Regions from separate parts of the Glutamicibacter sp. V16R2B1 genome, predicted to be linked through region 1. Evidence: riboswitches for the same ligand, from Rfam matches in the RefSeq annotation. Region 1 holds a riboswitch; each other region holds the start of a gene.
What was found. Region 1 has a riboswitch for thiamine pyrophosphate ahead of FDN03_RS10545 (ECF transporter S component). Riboswitches for the same ligand answer to the same signal wherever they lie in the genome.
Positions count from the first base shown of each region.

Region 1 (3,292 bases):
ACATCGCCCAGCGCGCCCGCCAGAAGGCCAAGGAGGCAAAGCGTTGAGCTACATCATCGTGGGAATCAGCGGAGTGCTGCTCTCGGTGGGTGCGGTGGCCTGCCTGATCCGGGTCGCCCGCGGACCCTCCATCCTGGACCGGGTGCTGGCCCTGGATGTGATGCTGCTGATCATCTCCGCCGCCCTGTGCCTGGAAATGTACCTGAACCGGCACACCAACCACATCCTGTTCGTGGTGATCGCCTGCGCCATCGGCTTCATCAGCTCGGTCACCGTCTCCCGGTTCGTTTCCGACCAGAGGAATGCGTGATGGATCAGTTCCTGGAAATTGTGGCCGCCGGCTGCATGATCGTCGGCTCGCTGATGTCATTGATCGCCGGCATAGGCCTGTTGACCTTCCCCGACCTGCTCACCCGGATGCATGCGGCCACCAAGCCGCAGGTGCTTGGCTTCCTGCTGCTGTTCATCGGGTTGGCCATCCACCTGCGCTCCTGGCAGGTGGTGCCGGTGCTCGCCCTGGCCTGGGGCGTGCAGCTGCTGACCGCACCGGTCTCCGCGCACATGATTGGCCGTTCTGGGTACCGCACCAAGCACGTGAAGCGCGAAACGCTGTACAGCGACGAATTGCGCACCGTGGTGGAGAACGCCAGCCGCCAGAACAAGGACTAGCGCCACTGCCGGCACCACGAACAAGGGCCCCGGAGCACCGCATCACGGTGCTCCGAGGCCCTGCCTGTCCACGGCGCAATCGCCGGGGAACTACTTGTTCAGCTTGGCCAACGCCTTGCGGGTGCCGCGGTCGGTGAGGACCTGGATGATCGCGGCCACCACGGAGGAGAAGACGGCGAACGCCAGGGCCTGGCGCATCGAGGCTTCGGCTTCGGCTTCCTGGCCGTGGCGCGGGGCGTCATTGCCGGTGAATCCCTTCCACAGGCGGTCCACCAGCTTGCTGCCGACAAACCCGGCTCCCAGGGAAATGCCGGTGGCGAGCAGCTTCATCATTGGTTTCATTCTTCGCGCTCCTGTTCGCATGGGGACTTCTCTTTCTATCGAAAGCATATCCTGAGCTATGGTGGCATCGCAGACATGGCATCGGGTGATCCACGGATCGCCGCGGCAATCTGCTGACAAGAAACGACAGGGGAGCGTCATACCGTCCCCGAGGCTCACCGCGCAGCAAACGCCGGTGGCCGGGACCGGTGGAAGACGCTGAGAGTGCGATAGATCGCAGACCCTCGAACCTGCTCCGGCTAGTACCGGCGAAGGAAGTCGAGAATCTCAGATGTGCGGCAGGGACAGCTCCCTGCGCATCCGCATGTGCTCCCCTCCTGAACCAGGAGGATGGAAGAAAATGGCAACAACCAAGCGAACCGGCGGCACCTCATGGAAGGTCGCGGACATCGTGATCGCCTCGGTCATCGCCGTGGCCTCGGGCGTGGTGTTCTGGGCGTGGAGCGCCAGTTATGGTTTCGTGACGCTGGCCTTCGCCGCGTTCCCGCCGGCCAGCGCGCTGCTCTCGGGCATGTGGCTGTTCCCCGCGGTCCTCGGGGCGCTGATCATTCGCAAGCCCGGTGCGGCACTGTACTGCGAACTGCTGGCCGCCATCATCGAGGCCCTGCTGGGCACCCACTGGGGACTGACGGTGCTGGTCTCCGGGCTGCTGCAGGGGCTGGGCGCCGAGCTGGTGTTCGCGCTCTTGCGCTACCGGGTGTGGAACCTGTCCGCCGCCATGCTGGCCGGTTTCTGCTCCGGCTTCCTCAGCGCCCTCAACGGTGCCTACATCACCGCCCACTTCGTGCACTATACCGCCGGGATGAAGCTGTTCCATGTGGCGGCGATGAGCGTCTCCGGGTTGCTGATCGCCGGGATCTGCTCGTTCTTCCTCACCCGCATGCTGGCCAACACCGGTGCCTTGGCCTCCCTGCCCAGCCGCCGGGCCCACCGGGAACCGGTGCTCACCCGCTCCCGCTAGGCGGCGCCTGGCGGCCGGAGCAAGAGCAATATGACGTCCGCCTCAAACCGGTCGCCGGTGCGGGTTCTGCCCGACCGGCATCCTGGGGTATGGTGGCAACGCAGACATAAACCGACAGGGGAGCGTCATACCAGCCCGCTGCCGTGCCGCCAGGCGCGTCACGGCAGGCGTAAGGGTAAAAGACGCTGAGAGTGCGATAGATCGCAGACCCTCGAACCTGCCCCGGCTAGTACCGGCGAAGGAAGTCGAGAATCTCAGGTATGCCCCCGGGGACGCGCCCCGGTTCGCATACATGCTCCCCTCCTGATTCAGGAGGATATCCAAGTGACAACAACACCGTTGCGGGCCAGCAGCTCGTGGAAGGTCGCCGACATCGTCGTCGCCTCGGTGATCGCCGTGGCTTCGGGCGTGGTGTTCTGGGGCTGGAACGCCGGTTACGGCTTCATTTCCCTGGCCTTTGTGGCCTTCCCGCCGGCTAGCGCCTTCGTGGCCGGGATGTGGCTCTTCCCGGCAGTGCTCGGGGCCCTGATCATCCGCAAGCCCGGCGCCGCCCTGTACTGTGAACTGCTGGCCGCGGTGATCTCCGCGCTGCTGGGCTCGCAGTGGGGCATCACCGTGCTGGTTTCCGGCATTGTCCAGGGGCTGGGCGCCGAGGTGGTGTTCGCGCTCTTCCGCTACCGGGTGTGGAGCCTTGGGGTGGCGATGCTGGCGGGGCTGGGCGCCGGACTGTTCGGTGCGCTAAGCGAGGCCTACCTGATGGCCTACTATGCGGAATACACCGCGGGCATGAAGCTTTTCCACGTGGCGGCGATGAGCCTCTCCGGCTTGGTGATTGCCGGCATCCTGTCCTACTTCGCCACCCGCGCGCTGGCGGCCACCGGGGCGCTTTCCGCGCTGCCCAGCCGCAGGGCGAACCGTGAACCGGTCTTTGGGCGGGCGAAGCAATGACCGCCGGCATCACGAACCACGCCGCGCTGCCCCAGCTGGAATCCGGTGCCCTGTCCGTGAGCGCGCGCGGGTTCGGCTGGAAGCACGCCGACCGGCAGCAACCGGCCCTGCACGCCCTGGATTTGGAGGTTCCGGCCGGGCAGCGGGTGCTGCTGCTGGGACCCAGCGGCGCGGGCAAATCCACGCTGCTGCACGCCATGGCCGGGGTCCTGGACGTTTCCGAGCTGGCCGGGTGTACCGGGCAGCTGCTGGTGGGGGAGCAGGACGCGTTCGGGCCGCGCCAGGGTGTGGGCCTGATGCAGCAGGACCCGGAAACCCAGATCGTGCAGGCCCGGGTGGAAGACGACGTGGCCTTCGGGGCGGAAAACCTCG
Region 1 covers NZ_VATX01000015.1:103,299-106,590, forward strand. Annotated here, with positions in the region: gene FDN03_RS10525 (Na+/H+ antiporter subunit E) at 1-47, shown strand, start outside; gene FDN03_RS10530 (monovalent cation/H+ antiporter complex subunit F) at 44-310, shown strand; gene mnhG (monovalent cation/H(+) antiporter subunit G) at 310-669, shown strand; gene FDN03_RS10540 (DUF4235 domain-containing protein) at 760-1,002, opposite strand; TPP riboswitch at 1,130-1,285, shown strand; gene FDN03_RS10545 (ECF transporter S component) at 1,352-1,972, shown strand; TPP riboswitch at 2,079-2,233, shown strand; gene FDN03_RS10550 (ECF transporter S component) at 2,297-2,920, shown strand; gene FDN03_RS17025 (ATP-binding cassette domain-containing protein) at 2,917-3,292, shown strand, end outside.

Region 2 (3,292 bases), on a different contig from region 1:
GGCCCGCAGCTGCTGGGCGCGGAAACGGCGCGGATGGGTGATGCGCGCGTCGGCGGAGCGGCGCAGGTGCGCGATCATCTCCGCGATCTTGCCCGGGTGCTCGTCGACCGGCGGCGCGGTTTCCCCGACCGGTTCCGGCGGCTGCTGTGAGGTGAAGATTCCCATGGCTCGAGCGTACGTCATCCCCCGGCCCCCGTTTGCGCCACCGGGTTGATACATTGGGCTGGATAAAGGAGGGCCGATGACCGACCTGAGCGCCCCGCTGGGCTCGTTCGCCGTCGCCGCCGCCCTGGTGGCGCTGATCCTGCGGGCCCTCAGCCCGAGCGGGAGCGGGAACCTGCTGTCCCAGGCGCGCCGGTACGCCCGGTGGTGCGCGCTCATCGGGTTCCTCGCCGCCGTCTCCACCGACTGGTTCGATGCCTTCTACCTGATCAGCGCGGAGGGGCAGGCGGTGCCCGGCGGCTGGCCGGGCGCGGTGGGGCGGGCCGCCACCCCGGCGCTGTGGGTCGGGTTCGTCTACGTGCTGGCCCAGTTCACCGGGCCGCGCGTGCAGCGCAGCGCCGACCCGCAGCCGCGCACCGGGCTGGTGCCGGGCAAGCTGGTGGCGGCCCTCGTCCTGGTCCTGGCCGGCTCGCTCACCGCGCTGTGGGCGGCGGGCGATGTGCCCTACCGGGCTCCCACCGCGCAGCGCGAGCTCAGCGAAGAGGAAATGAGCTACTTCATCCCGGCCGCCGACGGGTTGCGCCCGGCCGGCGAGGTGCTGCCGTACCTGGCCCTCTGCCTGGGGCTGCTGGTGGCCGCCACCCTCCTGGCCAGCCTGGTGATCCTGCGCCGCAGGCCGCTGCCGGGGATCTCGCGGCACGACAACCGGGTGCTGCGCCGGGTGTGGCTGAACCGGCTGTACCGCACCGTGGCCGTGGTCCTGGCCGCCAACGGCGCGGCCGCCCTGCACTACAAGGCCCGGTGGTTCCACCAGCAGGCCGCGGACGGGGACCTTGAGCGGCTGCGCGCGCTGGGCGACGGCTGGGATTCGGTAGGGAACTACGCCGTGCTCGGCGTCGCCCTGGTGATGCTGTTCTGGCGCCCGCCGCAGAACTTCGAGGGCGTCACCGCCGTGCCGCGGCATCCGGTGCGCGCCCTGCGCGATCACCTGTTCGCCACCCAGTACGTGGCGCTGGGCGCCTCACTGATCCTGCTGCTCGTCCTGTGGCCCACGCACTCACCGCAGCCGCAGGCCCTGCCCGATGCACGGCCGGGGATGCACCTGATGGTGCTGATCACCGGCGCCGCCCTGCTCTACCTGGTGATCACCGGCAGCAGCATGGGGTACGTGCACGGCAAGGCCGGTCGGACCGGGCCCCGGCACTGGGGACCGCTTCCGCGCTGGATCTACCCGGTGGCCGGGCTGCTGATGGCCGCCAGCGTCTACTTCCTGCTGCGCCCGCCACTGGACTACCTGTGGGGGCTGGTCACCGCCCCGGCGGCGTTCATCCTGCTGCTGGTGGCGGTGCTGTTGCTGGCCCACGCCGCCGTGCGCCTGGCCAGCCGGCGGATGCAGGTGGCCTGGGCGGTGGATGGGCACTGGGAGCGCTGGTACCGGCAGGTGATCGAATTGCGTTCGCTGCGCACCGTGACCGCCGCCCTGGGCGCCCTGCTGTTCTGCGGCTACGGGTTTGACTACGGATGGGTCGGGCTCAGCCTGGCGGTGCTGTGCTTCCCGGCGCGGCTGCTCATCCCGCACCCCGGCCCCGAAAAGCACCCGTCAGCGGCACATGGGCGCCCGGCTGCTGCCGGCCCTGCAGCACCGCCGGGCGCGCCGGGCCGGCCCTGACCTGGGGCGGCGCGGTGCGGCGCGTCACAGGTTTGTCAACGGGTGGGCGATTGCGTACGCTCGGTCACGAGTGACACGGGGTGTCGGCGCCGCCGACTGAGATGACACCCGTCGAACCTGAACTAGTTCAAACTAGCGGAGGGATGTCGCACATGACCCTGCCTGCCGTGATCCATTCACTGCGCCACACCAGCCCCCTGGTGTTCTGCCTGACCAACACCGTGGTCGCCAACTTCACCGCCAACGCGCTGCTGGCCGCCGGCGCCGCCCCGGCCATGACGAACCTGCCCGGGGAGGCCGGGCCGTTCGCGAAGACCGCCTGCGCGGTGCTGGTGAACCTGGGCACCCCCAGCACCGAACAGCTGGCCGCCATGGATGAGGCGATCGAGGCCGCGAACCAGGCCAACACGCCCTGGGTGCTGGACCCGGTGGCCGTTGGCGCGCTGCCGGTGCGCACGCGCTACGCCCAGCGCATCGTTTCGCTGCGCCCCGCCTTGATCCGCGGCAACGCCTCGGAGATCATGGCCCTGGCCGGGCACCAGTCCGCCGGGCGCGGGGTGGATTCGGCCGACCCCGTGGCCGCGGCCATCGCCGCCGGGCGGGAACTGGCCGAACGCCACGGCGCGGTGGTCGCGATTTCCGGGCCGGCCGACGCCGTGGTCAGCGCCCAGCGCACGGTCATGGTGCACACCGACGGGATCGAACTGACCCGCGTCACCGGCGGCGGGTGTGCCCTGGGCGCGTTCGCCGCGGCGGCGATCGCCGCCGGGCAGGACGTGTTCACCTCCACCGTTGCCGCCCACGCCTATTATGGGCGGGCCGCCGAACGCGCCGCCGCCCTGTCCCTGGGGCCGGGCAGCTTTGCCGCGCAGTTCCTCGACGCCCTGGCCCTGACCGATCCGCAGGAACTGGGTGCGGTGCGCATCGAGGAACTCTAGATCCCTCATTCTTCATCCCCCCACGACTCAACCCGCCGGCCCCGCAGGGGGGCGGTTTAAGGACAATCATGCGAAATCTCGGCGTATATTTGGTCGCCAACACCGCCAGCTGCACCCCACACCGCACCCTTGAGGTCATCCAGGCCGCCGTGCAGGCCGGCGTGCAGTGGATCCAGCTGCGCGCCAAGGAGGAAAGCGCGCGCGAATTCTATGAACTGGCCCTGGCCGCCGGTCAGCTCACCGCGGGCCGGGCCGAACTGCTGGTCAACGACCGGGTGGACGTGTACCTGGCGGCACGGGCCGCCGGGGCCGCGGTCACCGGGGTGCACATCGGGCAGCAGGACCTGCCGGTGCAGCGGGTGCGCGAACTGATCGGGGACGCCACCTTGGGGTTGAGCGCCTCCACCGATGAGCAGCTGGCGGCGGCGAACGCGAACGCCTCGATGATCGACTACCTGGGCGTCGGGGCGATCCGGGCCACCCCCACCAAGAAGGACCACCCCACCCCGATCGGGATCGAGGG
Region 2 covers NZ_VATX01000002.1:39,630-42,921, forward strand. Annotated here, with positions in the region: gene FDN03_RS00755 (aldehyde dehydrogenase family protein) at 1-165, opposite strand, end outside; gene FDN03_RS00760 (hypothetical protein) at 242-1,831, shown strand; TPP riboswitch at 1,898-1,992, shown strand; gene thiM (hydroxyethylthiazole kinase) at 1,984-2,769, shown strand; gene thiE (thiamine phosphate synthase) at 2,838-3,292, shown strand, end outside.
Region 2: it holds a riboswitch for thiamine pyrophosphate, as region 1 does, so the genes downstream of both, thiM (hydroxyethylthiazole kinase) here and FDN03_RS10545 (ECF transporter S component) in region 1, are expected to answer to the same signal.

Region 3 (3,292 bases), 310 kb from region 1:
CAGGGCCTCGCGCGCCAGCCTGGCGGTGAGCACCGCATCGCGGGCGGTGTAGCAGCCGGCGGTGTTCGGCAACGCCAGCACGCCCAGGCGCTGGAGCATGGCGAACACCGAATCCCCACCGGCTGCGGCATAGTGCCTGATGGCCACGGTGGTGACCTCGGTGCCCGAGGCGACCAGGGCCTCTTCCAGGGTGCTTAGGGAGGTCGCTCCCCCGGTGCCCATCACCAGGCGGGAGCGCAGTTGTGCCCCGGCAATGCTGAAGACATCTTCGGGCGTGTGGGGTGCTTCGTTGCTCTGGGTCATCTTTCTCATCCTCCCTGTGCGGCGGTGACCAGGTCGATGCGTGCCCCGGGCGCCACCGTGTGGCTGGCCCAGGCGCTGCGCGGAATTACGTCCCCGTCGATGGCGAGGGCGATTCCCAGCCGTGAGCCGTCCACGGCCAGGCCTTGTTCGTTGATGAGCTTTTTGGTGTGCCCGGCGACGATGTCACGCACGGTGGCCCCGTCGGGCAGCTTCAGTCTCTGGCCGTTGAGCTGCACCTCGATCTCGGTGATTTCAGGCATTGCCTCTCGTGCCTCTCTTTCTGGTTGCTTTGGCTTTGGCTGGTGGCGCTCACCGGGGTGGCGGGCGGCGCCGGATGTCTGCGGCTGCCCGGGTTCGGGGCCGGATGCGCGGCGGACAGGGCCGCCTGATCGGGTGACCGGGATCAGCGGCTGGTGCTGCTGGCCGCGACCGGAAAGCGGTGCAGCCCCAACAGCCCACGGTGCGTCCCCGGGTCGGCGCCCAGCAGCAGGTCACTGGCGATCCGGGCGCCCAGGGGTGCCAGCAGGACGCCGTGGCGGAAGAACCCATTGCTCACCACCGTGTGTGCGTCCACCCGGTCGATGATGGGCCGGTCATCGGGGGTGCCGGGCCGGGGCCGGGCGACCACCTCACGCAGGGAGGCGTCCATGATCCCGGGCACCAGGCGCCGGGCATCATCCAGCAGGGTGTACAGCGCCTCCACGCTGACCAGGTCGTTGCCGTCCTCGCGGCTGCTGGCGCCAAGCACGATGCTGCCGTCGCTGCGCGGCACCAGGTACACGTTGCGCCGGTGCACCACCCCGCGCACCGTGTGGGTGAGCAGCGGGCGTAGGTGGGCCGGCAAGTGCAGGCGCAGGATGTCGCCGTGCACCGCCCGCAACGGCAGCTGCGGGGTGCCGGGCACCTGTCCCAGGCCCGTGGCCAGCAGCACCTGGTCCGCCTCCAGCACCCGCCCGGTCTGGGTGTGCACCCGCGCCGTGGCGCCGCAGAGCTCCACTTCGCTGACCTGCTCCCGGATCAGGTCCTGCCTGAAATGCTCGATGAGGATGCCGGTCAGTGAGCGCGGATCGACCTGGTGGTCCTCGGGGAATACCAGAGCTCCGGCGATGTTGCCGGCTAGGGCCGGTTCCCTGCGCCGCGCCTGGGAGCCCAGCAGCATTTGGGTGGGCAGCCCCAGCCGGTGGCGGACCTCCTCCAGCTCCGCCAGCGCCTGGCGGTCGGCGGCCTCGGCGGCGACGACCATGGTCGGGTTTTGCCGGTACGCCACCGTCGTTCCGGTGGCCTGTTGCACGCGCGCCACCAGTTCCGGGTAGAGCTGCGCCGAGTCGGCCATCATCTGGTGCAGCCGGTCCTGTCCCCAAACGATTTCCGCGGCCGGGGCGAGCATGCCGGCCGCCGCATGGCTGGCGCCCCCGGCGGGGTTAGGGTCGCAGAGCGTGACGCGCACCCCGCGGCTGCGCAGTTCAAAAGCGGTACATAGTCCGGCGATCCCGGCACCAACGATCACGACATGCATCAGGGCACTTTCCTTCCTACGGCGGCATGACCCGCATCAGGTGTAGCGGTCGGCACGAAGCCCTCTCAGCCCGGATCAACAGATCGCGCAGGCTCCCGCGGAGTTAGAAGGATTATAGGCATGGTGCAGCTCACAAACACCAATTGCATGACGGCCGGTCCCGCCGGCGGGCCGCCGCACACACAACCCGTGGTTCACTGGGAGGCATGAACGCATCCGGCACCACCCACAACGCGCAGTCCTACCCCCGGCTCCTGGAGCGCAGCGACCCGTTGGCCCAAGAGCTGCTGGCCCTGGAAGAGCAGTTGCTCTCACCAGCGGTCCGGGGGGCTGCGCAGCAGCTGGCTGTGCTGCTGCACGAGATGTTTGAGGAGGTGGGGGTCTCGGGCCGGCACTACACGAAGGACGAGATCATCGCGCTGTTGGCCACCCAAACGCGCACCGATAATCCCCCGGCCGCCCTGCACGCCCCGAGCCTGTTGGCCTTGTCCGAGCATCAGGTGCTGCTGCGCTGGCAGAGCACCGGGGTGCGTACCGCCCACCGCAGTTCCCTGTGGCAGTTGGAGCGGGGACGCTGGCAGCTGCTGTACCACCAGGGCACCGCCAGTGCCGTTGGCGCGCAGCAGCACTCGACCCCGGCGCCACGCCCGGCCCCAGCCCCGGCAGGACTGGAAGCGACGAGGGCGCGTCTGCGCCCGCTGCGCCCCGCCGACGCCCCGGCGGTGTTGGCCGCGTTCACCTCGGATGCGCAGATGAAGCGCCAGGGATCGGTAAGAACCCTGGATGAAGCCCACGCCTACATCGACCGGCTGCTGGCGTCCCCGCAGGAGCAGCGCCCCTACGCCATCGACGTGGACGGGACGCTGGTGGGCCTGGTGTGCGCGAGCCTGGACCGGGCCAACACGCTGAGCTGGTTCTGGTACTGGGTGGCCGCCGGATACCGCGGCCGGCAGCTGGCCAGCCGGGCCGCGGCCACCGTGGCTGATCACCTGCTCAGCAGTGGCGGCGTGCACCGGCTGGAACTGGGGGCGCGAGCGAACAATCCCGCGTCCCTGCGGGTGGCCCGGGCCGCTGGCTTCATTCAGGAGGGTGTGGAACGCGAAAAGTTCGTCATGGACGGCGCCCGGGTGGATGTGCTGACCTTTGGACGGCTGCGCAGCGACCCGTTCCCGGCCATCGCCGCCCTGGAGCTGGAACCGGCTCCGGGCGAGGCATAGCTGCGCTGTATCCGCGGTTGGCCCCAAGCCGGGGTGCGCGGCCCAGAAAAGACGGGGGCGCCACCGGCATCAGCCGGCGGCGCCCCCTCGCGTTCCTAGTTGTCGACCCGCGTGCTGGTCACCGGCGTGCCCAATTCCACGGTGCGTGAGACCGTGCAGTACTTGTCGTGTGAAAGCTTGATGATCCGGTCAACCATTCCAGCGGCTTTGCGCCCCTCCTCGGTGTCCGGGAACTTCAGGTCGAAGGACATGGAAA
Region 3 covers NZ_VATX01000015.1:415,793-419,084, reverse strand. Annotated here, with positions in the region: gene FDN03_RS12070 (thiazole synthase) at 1-303, opposite strand, end outside; gene thiS (sulfur carrier protein ThiS) at 309-563, opposite strand; gene thiO (glycine oxidase ThiO) at 707-1,819, opposite strand; TPP riboswitch at 1,816-1,928, opposite strand; gene FDN03_RS12055 (GNAT family N-acetyltransferase) at 2,026-3,036, shown strand; gene FDN03_RS12050 (OsmC family protein) at 3,132-3,292, opposite strand, start outside.
Region 3: it holds a riboswitch for thiamine pyrophosphate, as region 1 does, so the genes downstream of both, thiO (glycine oxidase ThiO) here and FDN03_RS10545 (ECF transporter S component) in region 1, are expected to answer to the same signal.